3 regions of the Methylobacterium sp. GC_Met_3 genome follow, and region 1 is predicted to be linked to each of the others. Evidence: predicted binding sites of a transcription regulator. Region 1 holds the regulator's gene; each other region holds the start of a gene.
What was found. The regulator PhoB, encoded in region 1, activates phosphate uptake and scavenging genes when phosphate is short. The targets are predictions, from matches to a motif close to TGTCATNNANCTGTCAT.
Positions count from the first base shown of each region.

Region 2: a site for PhoB is predicted at 3,974-3,990, ahead of OXS27_RS03985 (UDP-2,3-diacylglucosamine diphosphatase). Genes of this name have one in related genera too.
Region 3: a site for PhoB is predicted at 2,999-3,015, ahead of OXS27_RS19075 (inorganic phosphate transporter). Genes of this name have one in related genera too.

Region 1 covers NZ_JALNUL010000005.1:203,227-209,515, reverse strand. Annotated here, with positions in the region: gene pstA (phosphate ABC transporter permease PstA) at 1-349, shown strand, start outside; gene pstB (phosphate ABC transporter ATP-binding protein PstB) at 410-1,201, shown strand; gene phoU (phosphate signaling complex protein PhoU) at 1,316-2,035, shown strand; gene phoB (phosphate regulon transcriptional regulator PhoB) at 2,173-2,868, shown strand; gene OXS27_RS10060 (protein-disulfide reductase DsbD domain-containing protein) at 3,004-5,160, opposite strand; gene OXS27_RS10055 (aminopeptidase P family protein) at 5,267-6,289, opposite strand, start outside.
Region 2 covers NZ_JALNUL010000002.1:135,945-142,233, reverse strand. Annotated here, with positions in the region: gene fchA (methenyltetrahydrofolate cyclohydrolase) at 1-163, opposite strand, end outside; gene OXS27_RS04000 (NADP-dependent methylenetetrahydromethanopterin/methylenetetrahydrofolate dehydrogenase) at 174-1,037, opposite strand; gene OXS27_RS03995 (D-2-hydroxyacid dehydrogenase) at 1,270-2,214, opposite strand; gene OXS27_RS03990 (aminotransferase class V-fold PLP-dependent enzyme) at 2,318-3,526, opposite strand; gene OXS27_RS03985 (UDP-2,3-diacylglucosamine diphosphatase) at 4,041-4,856, shown strand; partial or broken gene OXS27_RS03980 (glycosyltransferase family 1 protein) at 4,867-5,880, shown strand; gene OXS27_RS03975 (lytic murein transglycosylase) at 6,217-6,289, opposite strand, start outside.
Region 3 covers NZ_JALNUL010000017.1:16,426-22,714, forward strand. Annotated here, with positions in the region: gene OXS27_RS19070 (autotransporter domain-containing protein) at 1-2,599, opposite strand, end outside; gene OXS27_RS19075 (inorganic phosphate transporter) at 3,069-4,700, shown strand; gene OXS27_RS19080 (hypothetical protein) at 4,974-5,198, opposite strand; gene OXS27_RS19085 (MucR family transcriptional regulator) at 5,247-5,675, opposite strand.

The DNA.
Region 1 (6,289 bases):
CCTGCGCGAGGCCGGCGCGGCGCTCGGCGCTCCGCCCTCCATGGTGATCATGAAGGTCAGCTGGCGCGCCGCCTCGGCCGGCATCGTGACGGGTATCATCCTGGCGCTGGCCCGCATCGCCGGCGAGACCGCGCCGCTCCTGTTCACCGCCCTCAACAACAACAGCTGGTTCAGCCCCGACCTCATGGGTGGCGTCCCGAACCTGCCGGTGATGATCTACCAGTTCGCGCTCTCGCCCTATGCCAACTGGCAGCAATTGGCCTGGGCCGGAGCGCTCCTGATCACCATGACCATCCTCGCCCTCTCCGTGATCGCCCGCTTGGTGATCAAGCCGCAGCGTGCCCGCTGAAGCGCGAGCCGAAGGATTAGCCCGATGAGCCATGCTGCAGCGACCGCCGCCGAGCCCCTTATGCAGCCTTCCGCCAAGGCCGGTGCCGACACCAAGGCGCCCGTCCGGATCGCCGTGAAGGGGCTGAACTTCTACTATGGCCAGTTCCACGGCCTGAAGGACATCAACCTCAACTTCCATGATCGGCAGGTGACCGCCCTGATCGGCCCGTCGGGCTGCGGGAAGTCGACGCTGCTGCGCACCTTCAACCGGATCTACAGCCTCTATCCGGAGCAGCGCGCCGAGGGCGAGATCCTGCTGGACGGCGTCAACATCCTGGATTCGAAGGTCGATCTCAACGATCTCCGCGCCCGGGTCGGTATGGTGTTCCAGAAGCCGACGCCCTTCCCGATGTCGATCTACGACAACGTCGCCTTCGGCATCCGCCTCTACGAGAAGCTGCCGAAATCGGAGCTCGACGACCGGGTCGAGGCGTCGCTGCGCAAGGCGGCGCTCTGGGACGAGGTCAAGGACAAGCTCAAGCAGTCCGGCATGGGTCTGTCGGGGGGGCAGCAGCAGCGTCTGTGCATCGCCCGCACCGTAGCCCAGCGCCCGGAGGTGATCCTGTTCGACGAGCCGACCTCGGCGCTGGACCCGATCTCGACGGGCCGGATCGAGGAGCTGATCGAGCAGCTGCGCGACGAATTCACCATCGCGATCGTCACGCACAACATGCAGCAGGCGGCGCGCATCTCGCAGTTCACCGCCTTCATGTATCTCGGCGAGCTGATTGAATTCTCACAAACCGAAAAAATGTTCATGAACCCGACCGAGCGGCGCACGCAGGACTATATCACCGGCCGCTTCGGCTAAGCTGTTTCGAAGACCGGTTTCCGCGCCATCGCGACCCGGGCGCCGCGGCGGCCGGGCGGGATCGCGGCAACCGGGTGGGATCGCACGTCCTGGCCCCCATCGAAGGATCCACTCATGCCCGGCCATATCGTTACCTCCTACGACACCGATCTCGAAAACCTCCGTCGCTCGATCTCGGAGATGGGCGGCGTGGCGGAGAAGATGACCACTGAGGCGACCGACGCCCTAGTGCGCCGCGACGACGGGCTCGCCCAGGCGGTGATCCTCGCCGACAAGCGCCTGGACGCCCTCCAGAGGGACATCGAGGAGCGCTCCGTCCTGCTGATCGCCCGGCGGCAGCCCCTGGCGATCGACCTGCGCGAGACCATCTCGGCGATCCGCGTCTCCGGCGACCTGGAGCGGATCGGCGATCTCGCCAAGAACGTGGCCAAGCGCGTCGTGGCGATCTCCGATCAGGCGCCGGCGCAGAAGATCGTGCTTGGCGTGCGCCACATGAGCGACCTCGCGGAGGGCCAGCTGAAGGACGTGCTGGACGCCTATGCGAGCCGCGATATCGAGGCGGCCCACGACGTGTGGGAACGCGACGGCGAGATCGACGCGCTGTACAATTCCCTGTTCCGCGAGCTCCTGACCTACATGATGGAGGATCCGCGCAACATCTCGTTCTGCACGCACCTTTTGTTCTGCGCCAAGAACGTCGAGCGCATCGGCGATCACACGACCAATATCGCCGAGACGATCCACTACCTCGCCACGGGCGAGACGCTCGCCGGCGAGCGACCGAAGAACGATGCGTCGAACTACGTGACGGTGGATGGGGGGCTGGCGCCGTGAAGCGCTTCCCGGAGCGCAGGATCCTGGGGGCGTCCCTGGGGGCGTCGCCGCCGTGACGGTCGGTTTGGGTTGAGGCTGGGCGGAGCCTCCGGCACCATTGCCGCGTCCGCCGCGAGAACGGGTCATCGAAGGTGAGTATGCAAGTCCTGATCGTCGAGGACGAGGAGGCATTGACCACGCTGCTGCGCTACAACTTGGAAGCCGAGGGCTTCCTGGTGGATTCAGCGGCAAGGGGCGACGATGCGGAACTGCTCCTGGCCGAGCGCATGCCCGACCTGGTCCTGCTCGACTGGATGCTGCCCGGCCTGTCCGGAATCGAGCTTTGCCGCCGAATCCGGGCCCGGCGGGAGACCGAGCGGCTGCCGGTGATCATGCTGACCGCCCGGGGCGAAGAAGGTGACCGGATCCGCGGTCTCGGGACGGGCGCGGACGATTACATCGTCAAGCCGTTCTCGGTTCCGGAACTGCTCGCCCGCATCCGCGCGCTCCTGCGCCGGGCCAAACCGGCCCATGTTTCCGATCGTCTGGCCGCCGGCGACCTCGAACTGGACCGCACCGGCCATCGGGTGCGTCGGGCCGGCGAGGAGCTGCACCTCGGCCCCACGGAGTTCCGGCTGCTCGAATTCCTGATGCTGGCCCCGGGCCGGGTCTTCTCCCGCGAGCAGCTTCTCGACGGGGTCTGGGGTCACGACGTCTACATCGACGAGCGCACCGTCGACGTCCATGTCGGACGCCTGCGCAAGGCGCTGAATGGCCCACGCCAGACCGATCCGATCCGCACGGTGCGCGGTTCCGGCTACGCCTTCGACGAAACCTTCTCCCTCGAAGCCTGAGTCGCCAAGTCCCGGTTTCAAAAGGTCGAGACCTTTTGCGGGTGCAGGGCAGAGCCCTGATGTTGGACGAAGCCCGAGCGTCAGGGCTCCGCCCCGACACCCTGCCAAAGGGCAGCCGCCCTTTGGGAACCCCGATCAGCGGATGAGCGCAGCGCTCCGGTTAGCGGCCGGCACGGAGGCCAGAGCCTGGAGCACCGTGCCCTCGGTGAGGATCTGGGGCAGCACCTGGGGCTCACCGGCACCTTTGTAGAGCAGGTAGAGCGGAACACCACTCCGGCCGTGCTTCTCCAAAAGGCGCGTGATCTCAGGGTTCTGGTTGGTCCAGTCACCCTTCAGATAGGTGATGCCCCGCTCGGCCAACGCGGCCCGCACGGCCTTCGTGGACAGGGAGGTCGTCTCGTTGACCGCGCAGGTGATGCACCACGCGGCGGTCATGTTGACGAAGGCCGGCTTGTGCGCAGCCGCCAGAGCGTCGAGGCGGGCCTGCGTGAACGGCTCGATCCCGCCGGCGGCGGCCTGCGCAGTCGGCGTGGCACGGTCCTGTGGGAGGGTGGACACGAGGGCCACCACGGCGATCAGGGCGAGCGCCGCACTGACCTGCGCGATCCGGCGTGCCCCGGGGGCGGCGGCGCGCCCGCGCTCCCAGGCCCAAGCAGAGAAACCCACCAGCACGAGGCCGATCAGGGCCGCCAGAAGGCCGCGCGGATCGACCTGCTGCGCCAGGACCCAGACCAGCCAGGCCACGGTGGCGTAAACCGGGAAGGCGAGCACCTGCTTGAGCGTCTCCATCCAGGCACCCGGCCGCGGCAGCGCCCGGAGGGCCGGGGGCCAGAGAGTGAGAGCCAAGAACGGCAGAGCGAGGCCGAGCCCGAGGCTCGCGAACACAGCAAGCGCCACGGCTGCGCTCTGGGTCAGCGCGAAGCCGACTGCCGAGCCCATGAACGGCGCCGTGCAGGGCGTCGCCACCAGCGTGGCCAGCACGCCCGTGAAGAACGACCCACTCAGGCCAGACCGTCGGGCCAGGCGATCGCCGACACCCGCGAGCCGTCCTCCGACCTCGACCACGCCGGACAGGTTCAGGCCCATCGCGAAGAGCAAATAGGCGAGCCCGGCCACGACCAGGGGCGATTGCAGCTGGAACCCCCAGCCGATCGCCGCCCCTCCGCCCTTCAGGGCGATGAGCACTCCAGCCAGACCAAGGAAACTCGCCAACACGCCGGCCGTATAGGCGAAGCCGTGCAGGCGCAGGCGGGCCGGACCCTCGCCCGCATGCCGCACGAGGCTCAACACCTTGATCGACAGGACGGGGAAGACGCAGGGCATCAGGTTGAGGATGAGGCCGCCGAGAAAGGCGAAGGCGGCGGCCGCGGCAAACGTCAGCAGATCGAACTCGGGCGCGGCGGCCCCGGTCGGACTCGCCGCAACGGGGTCCGGCGGAGCGGTCGCGGTCGGAAGCACCGGCTCGTCGCCATACGCGAAGGCGAGGCGGCGGCTGCCGGATTCCGTCACCTCGTCCAGGGTCAGCACACCCGGAAGGGCCGTGGGCGCCGCTTCGGTCGGGCTGCTCCGCGCGACGGTGAGGTGCAGCCCGGTGCCGTCGACCGCCATCAGCTGCGCGGCCGCGTTGTCGATCGCGGTCTCGGCATACGGGAAGTAGGCGGCGTTCCGGATCGTGTCGGGCTTGAGCCCCGACGCCGCGAAATCGAGCTGCAGGGTGTCGCCCTGGCTCGACAGGCTCAGCGGCCAGAGCGCAGGGGTGGGGAGGGCGGCCCGGGCGCGGACGAACAGGACTGCGTTGTCCGGGTCGGGACGCGGCTCGCCCACCGGCAAGGTGAGGGCGAGATCCGCGGAGCCCGGCACGCACTCGGTCTCGCAGACGAGGTAGGTCAGTTTGGCCTGAATCTGCACCGGGTTGGCCGGATCGAGGCTCGGAGGCGGCGTCACGGGGACGAGGAGCGTGACCTCACCCTCGTAGCCGTAGTTCATCAGCGTCGCGATCGGGATCCGCTCCGGCGCCGGCCACTGGAGCGCCCCGGCGTTGAAGCCGGCCGGCAGGGTCCAGGTCACCTCGGGCGGTAGGCCCGAATCCCCCGGGTTGCGCCAGTAGACGTGCCAGCCGGGCTTCACCTGCATCCGCACGGCAAGGGTGAAGGGCTGCGCCCCCGCCACCGCGGCGGCCTCGGCCACGAGGCTCGACCGCACAAGATCCGGCGGCGTGCGCAGGCCCTGCGCCAGAGCCGCCGACAGGCTCGCGGCGAGGACCAGGATCGGGAGGACAAGGCGGCGGATCATGCTGTCCCTTCGCGCGCCGGGCGGCCGCGGTTTCAGGCCCGGCGTTCGGGCTGTTCCGTGACGACGCGCTTACCACGAAGGGGTGTGGCGGTCGCGCGTCGCGGCCTCAACCGGGCAGCGGCGCCGTGGCGCGTGCCAGCCAGTCGCGCGCTCCGGCATCGAGTTCCGGCGACAGGGCCTCGCGGACTCGGGCATGGTAGGCGTCGATCCAGGCGCGCTCCCCCGGTTCGAGCAGCTCGGTCTGGATCAGATTCCGATCGTAGGGCGCCAGCGTCAACGTCTCGAAGCCGAGCATCGGGCGCTCGCCATCCGTGATAGCACGCGTCTCGACCAGAACGAGGTTCTCGATCCGGATGCCGTAGGCGCCGGCCGCGTAGTAGCCCGGCTCGTTCGACAGGATCATGCCGGGCTCGAGCGCCACCGTGCCGGTCTTGGCAATCCGTTGCGGCCCCTCGTGCACCGACAGGAAGGCGCCGACCCCGTGGCCGGTGCCGTGATCGAAATCGAGCCCCGCCTGCCACAGGGGCGCCCGGGCGAAGGCATCGATCTGCGCGCCGGTCGTCTTGGTGGGAAACACCGCCCGGGCGATGGCGATATGGCCCTTCAGCACCCGGGTGAAGCGATCGCGCATCGCCGCGCTCGGCGCGCCCACCGCGACAGTGCGGGTGATATCGGTGGTGCCGTCCGGGTATTGCGCACCGGAATCGATCAGGAACAGCTCGCCCGCCCGGACCGCCCGGTCGCTGGCGCGGGTGACCCGGTAGTGGACGATCGCCCCGTTGGGGCCGGATCCCGAAATGGTCGGGAACGAGACGTCGCGCAGATCGCCGCCCGCGGCGCGGAAATCCTCCAGTGCCTCGACCGCGGCGATCTCGGTGAGGCCGCCGGCCACGGCGGCCGCGTCAAGCCACGCCAGGAAGCGGACGACGCTGGCCCCATCGCGCAGATGGGCGGCGCGCGCGCCCGCGATCTCGGCGGCATTCTTGACCGCCTTCATCGCGGTGATCGGATCCTTGCCGACATCGACCGTGCCGCCGGCCGATTCGATCCGTTCCTTGAGGGCGACCGCGCCCGTGGCTGCATCAAGCCGGACCCGGGCGCCGCTGAGCGAGGCCAGCCCATCCTCGAG
Region 2 (6,289 bases), on a different contig from region 1:
TCTTCTTGCCGATGGTGAGGTTGCAGACCATCGACACCAGGGCGGCGCCCATGGCGCCGGAGATGGCTGCAGCGCCGCCGCCCCCGGGGGTCGGGGCGGCGCTCGCGAGCTCCGTCAGGAACTTCTCGATGCTGTCGGTCTCGGGGCGATGCGTCTCGGTCACCGGCGCCTCCTCAGGCCATCGTCTTGGCGAGGGCGTAGATCTCCTCGGCGTCGAGCACCTTATCGGTGCTCTCGAAGAGCTGGCCGACGCAGGCCCGGTGCAGCTTGAGCTTCAGGCCGCCGATGCCGAGGGCTCCGAACGCCTGCTTGCCGTTGCGCTCCTTGCCCTTGTCCATCACCTCGATGCCGCCGATGCCCGTCGGGGGCTGGGCGTTGTAGTCGGCGACGAACTGGATGGACGATTCCTGAGCCCAGGCGGCTTCCGGCAGCAGCTCGACACCGATGGCGCCGGCCGTGAACACGAGGTTGGTGCCCTTGACGAGGGCAACGCGCGAGGCCTCGTCGGGGGTCGCGGCGGCCTTTACGTTGACCTTGAAGCGCGTGTTGATCTGATCGGCGGCGGCCTGGGTCTTGTCGAGGGAGCGACCCGCGATCGTCACCTCGGCGCCCTCGCCGGCGAGCAAAGCGGCCGAGCGCATGCCGACCGGGCCGGTGCCCGCCAGCACGACGGCCTTCTTGCCCTGAAGCGAGCCCGCAGCCTTGGCCACCAGCGCGACGCCGGCGGCGGCCGTGGTGTTGGAGCCGTTGGAATCGAGCATGACCGAGACCCGGAACGGGCCGAAGAACCGCTTCTTCACCGCGGTGAACAGCTCTTCGCCCGCCGCCATGCTGCCGCCGCCGACGAAGATCGCGGTCGACTTCTTCTCGGAGCCGCCGCGGGTGTAGATCGTGCCGTCCACCAGCGCGCCGACATTGTCGGGGTTCACGCCGCCGTAGCCGGTGATGTGGTCCGCGCCGCCATCGTAGCCGACGACGGTGTCGAACACGTTCGGCACGGCGTCGGTGTCGAACAGGAACAGCAGTTTCTTCGTCATCTTTCAGGACCTTTTCGTCGCGCCCGTGAGGCGCCGGCGTTGTTGTTGGTTGGGTCGATGCGTGGACGCAGTCCCTCTCCTCCCCTGGCGACCCCGGGCTTGCCAGGGATCGCTCGAGCTTGCGGGGAGGAGCCGGAGGTGGGGGGGGCTACGATTGAGCAGAGCGGTGCCTCCACCCCCACCCCCACCCTCCCCGCAAGGGGAAGGGGAACGCCCGCCGCAGATCTTGAGGTTATGCTTCGACCACGTTCTGCGGCTTGCCGGCCACGAACGCCTCGACATTGTCGACGAGCTGATCGGCCAGGATCTGCATCGCCTCCTTGCTCGCCCAGGCGACGTGCGGCGTGACGATCAGGTTCGGCAGGTCGGCATCGCACAGAATGTTGCCGTCCTTGGGCGGCTCCTGCGCCACCACATCGAAGCCCGCGCCCGCGATGGTGCCGTCCTTGAGCGCCTCGAGCAAAGCCGCCTCGTCGACCAGCCCGCCCCGGGCCGTGTTGATCAGGATCGCGCTCTTCTTCATCCGCTTGAGTTCGGCCGCACCGATCATCCCCTTGGTGTCGGGGGTCAGGGGTACGTGCAGCGTGATCACGTCGGATTGGGTCAGGATCGTCTCGAAATCCACGAGTCCGTGCTGCGGGAACACGTCGAAGGCCAGAACCTTCATGCCGAGCGCCTCGGCCCGCTTGGCGATCGACTTGCCGAGCGCACCGTAGCCCACGATGCCGAGCGTCGAGCCGGCGATGTCGTAGATCGGATAATCGAAGTAGCAGAACTGTTTGGACTTCGCCCAATCGCCCCGCCGCACCGAATTGGCATAGGGCACGATCGCCCGGCGCAGGGCGAACATCAGCCCGACCACGTGCTCCGGCACGGTGTTGAACGCGTAGTTGCGGATGTTGACGACCGTGATGCCCTGCGCTTTGGCCTGGGCCTTGTCGACCACATCGGTGCCGGTGGCGGCGACCGCGATCAGCTTGAGATCGGGGAGCTGCTTCAGCGTCTCGGCCCGCATCGGGACCTTGTTGATCAGCGCGATCTCCGCACCCTGGAGGCGGGAGACGATCTCCTCCGGCGTCCAGGTCGAGTCGTGCTCGACGTATTCGTGCGGGAAGTTGAACGGTCGGACCCTGGCATCGAGGGATTCACGATCCAGGAACACGATCTTCTTGGTCATAGGACCCCTCTCGGACGACGGGTAGTTTCCCCGATAGTCTTGTTCTTACTTGCGCGTCGGGGCAGGCCCGGCAACCCGGTCCCGCCCCGATCGCGTGCGCGGCTTACGCCTTATGCAGCGGATTCTCGCGCAGATAGCTGGAGGCGGCGGCGACGCCCGAGCCCGGCGTGACCTTGATGCCGCAATCGATCATCGCCATCTCGGCGCCCGCGATGGCACCGAGCAGCGACAGCTCGTTCAGATCGCCGAGGTGGCCGATGCGGAACACCTTGCCGGCGACTTTCGACAGGCCGGCGCCCAGCGAAAGGTTGTAGCGCTCGTAGGCGTGGGTGATCACCTTGGCGGCGTCGGCGCCCTCCGGGACCACGATCGCCGTGACCGTGTCGGAGTTCCACTTCGGCTCCTTGGCGCAGGGCTTGAGGCCCCAGGCCGCCACCGCCTGGCGGGTCGCCTCGGCGAGCACGTGGTGGCGGTGGTAGACGTTCTCGAGCCCCTCCTCCTTCACGACCTGCAGAGCCTCGCGCAGGCCGTAGAGCAGCGGCAGGACGGGGGTGTAGGGGAAGTAGCCGGTGGCGTTGGCGGCGAGTTGGTCCTTCCAGGCGAAGTAGGCGTGGCCGAGCCGGTCGTTGCGGCCGGTGCCGCCCTCGGCGATCTTGAGCGCCTTCGGGCTGATGCAGATCAGGCCGAGGCCGGCCGGCAGCATGAAGCCCTTCTGCGAGCCCGCGATGGCGCAGTCGACCTTCCACTCGTCCATGTAGAACGGCAGCGAGCCGATCGACGAGATGCCGTCCACGAACAGCAGCGTCGGGTGGCCGGCGGCGTCGATCGCCTTGCGGACCGCGCCGATGTCGCTGGTGACGCCGGTGGCGGTCTCGTTGTGGACGACCATGACGGCCTTGATCTTGTGGTCCTTGTCGGCGCGCAGGGCCTCCTCGATCTTCTGGGGATCGGCGCCGGTGCCCCACTCCTCTTCCTGAACGACCACGTCGAGGCCGAGGCGCTGGGCCATGTCGACCCAGAGGTGGCTGAATTGGCCGTAGCGCGAGGTCAGCACCGTGTCGCCGCGGCAGAGGGTGTTGGACAGGGCCGATTCCCAGATGCCGGTGCCCGAGGACGGGAACAGGATCACGGTCCCGGCGGTCGAGCCGAACACCATCTTGGAGTCCTGCAGGAGCGGCTTCACCAGCTCGGGAAAGCTCGGCGAGCGGTGATCCTCGGACGGCACGTGCATGGCGCGCAGCACCCGGTCCGGGATGTTGGTCGGGCCGGGAATGAAGAGGTGGTTGCGACCGGGGCGCCGGGTTGCGGCCATGATGTTTCCTCCGAATAGTCGATTGCGCGCAGGCCGAGCCTGCGCCGGGTGGTCTAAACGTCCTCGGGAGTCGGTCCGGCGCCGGCGGGCGCGGCTCACGCCACACCACCTCGAACGCCATCCTCTGCCGTGGGTGGGGGGCGCAGCGGAGCGGCAGGCGGCCTCGTGCCGCTCGCGTCGCGGCGCGCCCCCGCGCGCCGGTCGCCTCCGAAATGCCGTCCCGCCCGACGGCCCCAGGGCCGTCCTCGCCGCCTTCCTGTCATGCCCGGCCGCGCTCGTACCGAGCCGCCGGTTATCTGGCATTATGAGGCGGTGTAGCCTGAAAGGAAAACCGGAAAAACTTCCGGAACTTGCCAAAAAAATTTTTTGTGCGCCGCAGCGATACTAATCTCCGATTGAGAAACCACGCCGCAACGCACCCAGGCTCCCAGGGCGCCGCCCTCGGCGCGTCATCAAACTGAGATGGGATCGCGCTCTGGATCCCGGCCGTATTCAGCCGCCGGGAGAGGAAGCCGTGGCCGAGGGTGAGGAGATGCCGGTCCGGGTCCGGACGCTGTTCCTGTCCGATCTGCATCTCGGGACGCGGGGCTGCCAGGCCGGTCTGCTGCTGTCGTTCCTGCGGGATTACGACGCCGACACGATCTACCTCGTCGGGGATATCGTGGATGGCTGGCAGCTGCGCTCCGGCTGGTACTGGCCGCAGGAACACAACGACGTCGTCCAGAAGCTGCTGCGCAAGGTTCGCAAGGGCGCCAAGGTCGTCTACCTGCCGGGCAACCACGACGAGTTCCTGCGCAACTACGTCGGCATGAATTTCGGCGGCATCGAAGTCTCCGAGACCGCGATTCACGAGGCCGCCGACGGGAGGCGCTACCTCGTGATCCACGGCGACCAGTTCGACATGGTGGTGCGCCACTCGCCCTGGCTCGCCCATCTCGGCGACGGGGCCTACACGCTGGCTCTGTCCCTCAACACGCTGCTCAACAAGATGCGCCGCCGGGTCGGGCTGTCCTACTGGTCGCTCTCGGCCTGGGCGAAGCTGCGGGTGAAGAACGCGGTGAGCTTCATCGGCCAGTTCGAGACGATCCTGGCCGAGGAAGCGCGCCGACAGGGCGCGGACGGGGTGATCTGCGGCCACATCCACCACGCCGCCGACCGGCCGATCGGCGAATTGCGCTACCTCAATACCGGCGACTGGGTGGAATCCTGCACCGGGCTCGTCGAGCATTACGACGGCCGCATGGAGGTGCTGCACTATCCGAGCCTGCTGCGCGATCGCGCGGCCGAGACCGTGCCGCAGGCGGTCCCGGGCCGGCGCGCGGTGGCGTAAGGGCTCGACCGTGAAGCTCCTGATCGCCAGCGATGCGTGGCATCCGCAGGTCAACGGCGTGGTGCGCTCCCTCGAGCAGATGGTCCGCCGCGCCCCCGAGCACGGATTCGCGACGACGATGCTGACGGCTGCGGACTTCCCCTCGCTGCCGATGCCGGGCTATCCGGAGATCCGCCTTGCCTATGCGGGACGGGAGCGGGTGGCGGCACGCTGGCGAGGGGAGCGGCCGACCCATGTCCACATCGCCACCGAGGGTCCGGTGGGATACGCGGCGCGGCGGCACTGTCTGTCGCACGGCCTGCCGTTCACCACGAGCTACCACACACGCTTCCCGGAATACCTCGCCGCCCGCCTGCCGGTGCCGGAGGCGTGGTCCTACGCCTATCTGCGCCGCTTCCATGGGGCCGCCCGCGGCACAATGGTGAGCACCGCCTCACTCCAGGGCGAGCTGGAGGCCCGCGGCTTCACCCACATGATGCGCTGGACCCGCGGGGTCGACATCGACCGGTTCCGCCCCGCCACGCCCGGTGCGCCGCCGCCCATGGAACTCGCCGATCTGCCGCGACCGCTGTTCATCTATGTCGGCCGGCTGGCAGTGGAGAAGAACATCGCGGCTTTCCTGAACCTCGATCTGCCGGGCACCAAGATCGTGGTCGGTGACGGGCCGGACCGGGGCCGGCTCCAGGCTCTGGCGCCGGCGGCACGGTTCCTCGGGACCCGGACGGGAGCGTCGCTCTCGGCGGTCTACGCGGCCTGCGACGTGTTCGTATTCCCGAGCCTGACCGACACGTTCGGGATCGTGCTGCTGGAGGCGCTCGCCTGCGGCCTGCCGGTGGCGGCCTTCCCGGTGCCGGGCCCGAACGACGTGATCGGGGGCACCCGGGTGGGCATCCTCGATCAGGACCTGCAGGCCGCCGCCCTCGCCGCCCTGGACCTATCCCGGACCGAATGCCGCGCAGAAGCCCTGCGCCGGGGCTGGGAGGTGAGCGCGCGCCAGTTCTTCGGCAACATCATCGAGGCCCATGGCGGCGAGCGCCTTGCCAAGGGACGCCGCCTGAACGGACTTCCGAGGGGCTTGCCCCAGCTCTTTTCAGGTGTTTGCAAAAGGACCGAGATACCGGCCGAGACGCACTCTCTTCTCCTTTCTGGGAAGGGGAATGTGTCTCCCATTGGATACGTAAGGGCCACGGATCGTGCCTCTCGCATCCAGTCAAAACACCCTAAACGGGCTGAGTCGAGACCTTTCGCGGGTGAAAGGCAGAGCCTTGCGATCGTGTCAGGGCTTTGCCCTGACGACCCACCAAAGGGCACAGCCCTTCGGATACCCAGAACCCGCTCATTCCCGACCAGGCGAGCTGCTTCAGGGCGCCCCTCGGATCCGCTCCAGCAGCACGGCGTCAGCGTAGCCATCGGCTGGCAAGCCACTTGAACTC
Region 3 (6,289 bases), on a different contig from region 1:
GCCCGTACAGCACCGCCCGGCGGGTGCGCGCATCCGTGTCGGCGTAGATCGCACCCAGCCGCAGCGACAGCGGGCCGACCTCATACCCACCGTACACGCCGCCGAACCCGCTCTTGAGCGTGGCGCTCTCCGCCCGGCTCTGGCCGCCGACCCGGCCGGCGCTGTCGAGATACGCCTCGGTGTAGCCGCCGACCACGCCGAAGCGCAGCCCGTTGGCCAAGCGTATGTCCGCGCCCGCCGCGAAGCCCGCAATCTGCCGGTCGAGGTCGAACGCGTTGCCGCCGCCATCGGCCGTGCCGAACGCGCCGAACCCCTGGCCCCACAGCCCGAATACCTGCGGGTCGAGGGTGCGCACCGGCACGTTCGCCACCACCGGAGCCCGGCCGGGCAGGTCGGCCGTGTAGGCGGCCGGCAGGGTGCCGTAGTCGAGCCCTGTGCCGGGATCGCCCCAGCGCAGCCGGTCGAGCACGGCCTCGCGCACGAAGAAGGCGGTCTCGTAGGCGGTGGAGACGGTGCTGGCGTGGATGTCGCCCGCGAGCGCCCGGAAGCCGCTCTCCGCCTCGCCGGTGGTGAAGCCCACAGCCGCATCGGTGAGCCGGCCGGGGCCGATCGCCTGGACGGCGTTGGCCGCCGCGCTGCCGTTTCGGCTGGTGGCGCTGGCGGAGAACGGCACGTCGTTGCGGGTGAGCGTCAGGTCGACTTCGTTGGGCAGGTAGCGCAGGCCCGGGCTGAGGAAGGCAAGGTTCGACGTGACGCCCGCGAACTGGCCCGACACGCCGCCCGTGGCCGACAGGATCGTGTAGGTGGTGCGTGGATTGTAGCTGCCCGAGGCGGCCAGCACCTGCACGGTGCCGCCGCCGAGCGCGGCGACGCCCGCGGCGGTGATCCGGTCGGCCTGTCCGGCGGCGTTGGCCTCGACCCGGTAGGTCGAGCCCGGTGCGAAGGCGACGTTGCCGGTGACGGAGAGCGTGCCGATCGAGTTGCCCGGCGACACCGTGCCGCCCGACAGCGCGCTGATCCCGCCCAGCGTGCCCGAGCCGCCGAGCAGACCGCCGGAGCCGACGAAGGCGGTGCCGGAGATCGTGCCGTTGGCGTACAGGGCACCGCCCTGGCCGACGGCGACGTCGATGCCGAGGCGATCGGTGGTGTCCATGGTCAGGGTGCCGGTGACGTTCCCGAAGTAGCCGGCGGCGGAATAGAGGTCGAGGCGGCTCCAGTAGCTGAGCGGGCTGCCGTAGAAGGCGGCGAGCGCGTTGGTCTCGGTGTTGACTAGGATCTGGCTGATCGTCCCGGTGGAGAGCTGACCGTACAGGCCGCCATTGGGCGCGAGGGTGCGGGCGGCGCCGGTCGAGCCGCCGTAGAGCGGCGCGAGCAGGATCGAGGCGTCGGGCCCGTTGGCGGGGGCCTGCTCGCGCGGCGCCTGGGCGAAGCTCAGCGTCGGCAGGCCGTAGGTCAGGCGGCTCTGGTAGGCAACTTGGTTGGCGGCCGAGGGGATGTAGGGGTTGCCGGCCTGATTGGCGGCGCTCCCCGCGCAGGCCGCGACGGTGTTGCCGCACTGGGCGGCGAGGTAGGCCTGGAGCTGGGCCTGGGCCGCGACGAACTGGGCGGGCAGGTTGATCGCCGTGCCGGTCACCGCGGCGTTGTTGATGTAGGCCGGGTTGGTGAACGCCTGGGCCAAGTTGTAGGCCGCCAGCGCCCGGCCGCCGATGATGTCGAGCGGGTAGTGCACGCCGAGCGCGATGCGGCTGTTGCCGTAGTCGGCCGCGCGGGCGAGCATGCTCTGGTACTGCTGCGGCACGAGCATCGCCAGCAGGATGCCGTCCGTGAACGCGTAGGTGGTGTGGCCGCTCGGGAAGGACGGGTTGGTGGCGATCCCGCTGAGCGCCGTCGGATCGTAGATGTTGAAGCGGGCGGGTGCTGCCTGGACCGGCCGGGAGGAGCCGTAGACGTCTTGGCCCGGTTGCGTGTTGGTGACGCCGTAGGCGAGATCGTAGACGCTGTTGGTGGTGTTGGGCAGGCCGTTATAGGCCGGCAGGCTGTAGCCGGCGGGTGCGACGGCCGGAGTCGCGACATAGTTGTTCGGCGTCACGCTCGGGTTGTTGGCCGCACCGTTGGCGAAGTAGTTCTTGGCGACGCCGAGATTGTTGCCGCTGAACGTGTAGGCGCCGACCAAGAGGTTGACCACGCTGCCGAGCGGGCCGGTGCCCCCCTGCGCGACGCCGCGCTGGTAGATCGGGCCGAGCTGGGCGCCGAGGCCACCCACGCGCTGCTGCGGGACGATCCCATTGATCGGGGTCTGGGCCGGCAGGCCGCCCGCGAGGTTGGCGGCCACGCCGTAGGTGCCGAGCCCCGACGAAGACAGGTTGTTGCTGGCCGAGCCGAGGAGGTTCTTGTCGCTGATCGCGAGCTGCTGCTGCGCGAGGCCGGCGCCGGTGTTGGTGGTGGCTGACTGCGCGAGGTTGAGTTGCAGGGTCTGCTGGCCGGTGGCCGTCGCGTTGAGCGCCAGATACGGCGCCAGAAGATTGAGCACGTTCACATCGGACGGCGTCGTGTTGGTGGTCTGTGCCTGTGCGCCGGAACCGAAGGCCGCGACCGTCAAGGCCGCAATCGAAACCCCGTATTGCAATCTCATATCCGGCCCCCAAAGCCCGCGGCCATTCGGCTGCGGCGGGAGATTTAGCGAAAACGCCGGACCCGGTTACGTCATAATCCAGTCATAATAAGCAAAAGAGCTTCATGTCGCATTTGAGCAACAGGAAATTAACTTAGCCAACACATGATGCCGTGTTGCGATGTCTTTCTTCTGTTTTCCAGAAAGCTCCCGCTGCGCCCATAGAGTCTGTCGACCCGATCATTCGGGCGGAGATCGCAGCGCTGAATCTTGCTGTTGGTGCAAGCTGCCGTCCAACTGAAATCTACGGCCCGCAAGATCAATGACGACAAAGTGAAGTCGTTCACCGCGCGAATGCTGTTCCCAGCGGCCCGGGTTGCGACCTCGCGTCACCGAAGCGTCACGGGCGCCTCTTAAGGCCGCTTTTACCAACACACTCGATTCCGCGTGAGGGTTCATGTCCGATTCCGCCGTGATGTCGTCACCGGGGGCCGCAGGAAGTCGACCGGCCGGCGCCCCCCGCCTCGATCATGGGATGCACCCCGGCGGCGTGATCGCCTTCCTCCTCGTCCTAGTGGCGGGGCTCGGCTACGCGGTCGTGAGCCTGATCACCGACATGAACGCGGCGGGCGAAGCGCCCCTGGCCTACGGCGCCTTCGCGCTGCTGGGTCTCGCTCTGTTGATCGCCCTCGCCTTCGAGTTCGTGAACGGGTTCCACGACACCGCCAACGCCGTCGCCACGGTGATCTACACCCACTCGCTGCCACCGCTCGTGGCGGTGATCTGGTCGGGCTTCTTCAACTTCCTCGGCGTGATGCTCTCCTCCGGGGCCGTGGCCTACGCCATCGTCACCCTGCTGCCAGTGGAGTTGATCCTCCATGTCGGCTCGGGAGCGGGCTACGCGATGATCTTCGCGCTGCTGCTGGCGGCGATCATCTGGAATCTCGGCACCTGGGCGTTCGGGCTGCCGAATTCCTCGTCCCACGCGCTGATCGGTTCAGTGCTCGGCGTCGGCCTCGCCAACCAGTTGATGAGCGGCGCGGACGGTACCTCCGGCGTCGACTGGGGTCAGGCCTTCAACGTGTTCAAGGCGCTGCTGTTCTCGCCGATCTGCGGCTTCGTGCTGGCGGCGCTGCTGCTGCTCGCCCTGAAATTCACCGTGCGCCGCAAGGACCTCTACGAGGCGCCGAAGGGCGACACGCCGCCCCCCCTGTGGATCCGGAGCCTGCTGATCCTGACCTGCACGCTGGTCTCGTTCTTCCACGGGGGCAATGACGGCCAGAAGGGCATGGGCCTGATCATGTTGATCCTGATCGGCGCCGCCCCCACGGCCTACGCGCTGAACCGCACCATGGCGGACGACACGACGCCGATCTTCGTGCAGGCCTCGACCTCGGCGAGCCAGGTCTTCTCCGCCCGTGCCCCCGGGACCCCGGTGCCGGAGGCGGCCGAAGCGCGCCGGACGGTGACGGAGGCGCTGAAGACCAAGGACCTGAACCGCGCGCCCGTCTTCGCGGCCCTCGCGGCGCTTTCCAACGACATCGCCGCCAACGTGAAGAACTATGGCGCGATCCGCACGGTGCCGGCCGCCCAGACGCAGAACATGCGCAGCGACATGTACCTCGCTGCCGACGCGGTGCGGCTCCTGCCGAAGACGGGCGCCGACCTCTCGGACGCCGAGACCGGCACCCTGAAGCGCTACGCGGGGCTGCTCAACGACGGCACGCGCTACATCCCGGGCTGGGTGAAGATCTGCGTGGCCCTGGCGCTCGGCCTCGGCACCATGGTCGGCTGGAAGCGCATCGTCGTGACGGTGGGCGAGAAGATCGGCAAGACGCACCTGACCTACGCACAGGGTGCCTCCGCCGAGATCGTGGCCGCCGGCACGATCGGGCTCGCCGAACTCTACGGCTTGCCGGTTTCGACCACCCATATCCTGTCGTCGGGCGTCGCCGGGACGATGGCGGCCAACGGCTCGGGGCTCCAGATGTCGACGGTGCGCAACATGGCGCTGGCCTGGGTCATGACCCTGCCGGCCGCCATCACCCTCGCGGCCGGATTGTTCTTCATCCTGCGCCACGTGTTCTGACGCGCGGGCATCATCCCGACCGGTGAGCGCCGGCCTCGGGACGATGCTGTCTGCGTGCCAGTTCGATCCGGGATTCGGGTTTCCAAAGGGCTTCAGCCCTTTGGTGGGTGCTCAGGGCGAAGCCCTGAGATGGTTGCCAGAGCAGAGCCCTTCGCGCGACGCGGAACATCTTCAGAACGCAGCCGGCCGGGTTCGCTGGGCCTGCCCCGCACGCCCCCCCGGGCACGGAGCGGGCAGCGTATCGCCCGGCCGGCTGCGGCGCCCCCCAGCGCCTCAGGAACTCGCCATGGCCCGGACGAAGGCCAGACAGGTCCGGCGCGCGGCGGGATTATCGATCGCCGCGAAGATCGTGACCAGATCCGCGGCCTGCAGGATCGCCTCGTCCTGTCCTTCCGTCTCCGGGGAGAAGACAGTGACCGGAACACGCAGCACGTCCGCGAGGCGCGCGAGGCCGTTCCGGGTCCGGGCCGTTTCCGGCATGGGCATGGGCATGGGCATGGGCGCGTGCGACGGCGCCGGCCCCTGCGGATAGCCGGGCGTCATCGCTCAGGCCGCCTTGTGACCGAGCTGGATCGCTCGGGCGATCTCGGACCGCCGGGCGGCATAGCCCGGAGCGACCATCGGATAATCAGCCGGCAGACCGTATTGGAGCCGGTAGCGCTCCGGCGTCAGCCCGTGCGCGGTGAGGTGGCGCTTCAGGGTCTTGTAGGACCGGCCGTCGATGAAGCTGATCAGGCCGTCATGCTGGATCGACGCCTCGACCTTCTCGGCATTCGCCCCGGTCCACCGCGCGCCGCCCTGCCCGGACCGGTCGCGCAGATCCGAGATCGCCGTGTGCACCTGATCGATCAGGTTCGGCAGCTCCGCGGCCTCGACCGCGTTGCGGGACACGTAAGCCGCCACGATGGCGCCGACCTTCTCGAGCATGAACACGGGATGGGTTTCTTTCAGGTTATCCATTGCGAGCTTCGCCATCTGTTAGACCTTCGCGGGACCGCCGATCGTGTTGAGTTTCATCCATGTTGGCATGGAGATAGATCGACGCCGAAAGCCGCTCGGGTGAGTGAGACTGATCCGACCTCAAGTTCGTTTCCTGAGGATGCAGAAGATATACAATATGTACGGATCGGCGCTTGTCCGGCGGCGCGAGGATTTTTGCCCAGCCGCGCAGAGCAGCAACATCAAGGTTAAAAATATTAATGCGTCTGCTGTTTTCGAGCGTTTATGATCACTCGGGAAACAGTGTTCCCGTCTGACGCGACATCGCGCGCCACCAGCCGCCGCAGATCCAAGCAGAGCGCCTAGACGATACCTCGCTCGCGTGCGGGACAGGTATCACGAAAAGTGTCTCATTATTTATCGATCGCCTCAGACATGGCGATCTCGGCAGTAAATCAACGCCGGAATGATTGCAGAACTTAAGTCGTGGCGACTTGCGCATCGACCCGTTCGACCGCTTCGGAACCGTGAGCGTCTCGAAATGACGGTCCGACGTTTTGCCTGTCCGCGCTGCGCCCCTTGCCTCTCGGCGTGCGGGCTCGCCAACGCGGCACAGTTCGCCCGCTGCTCTCAGGCGCGCGCTGGGACGT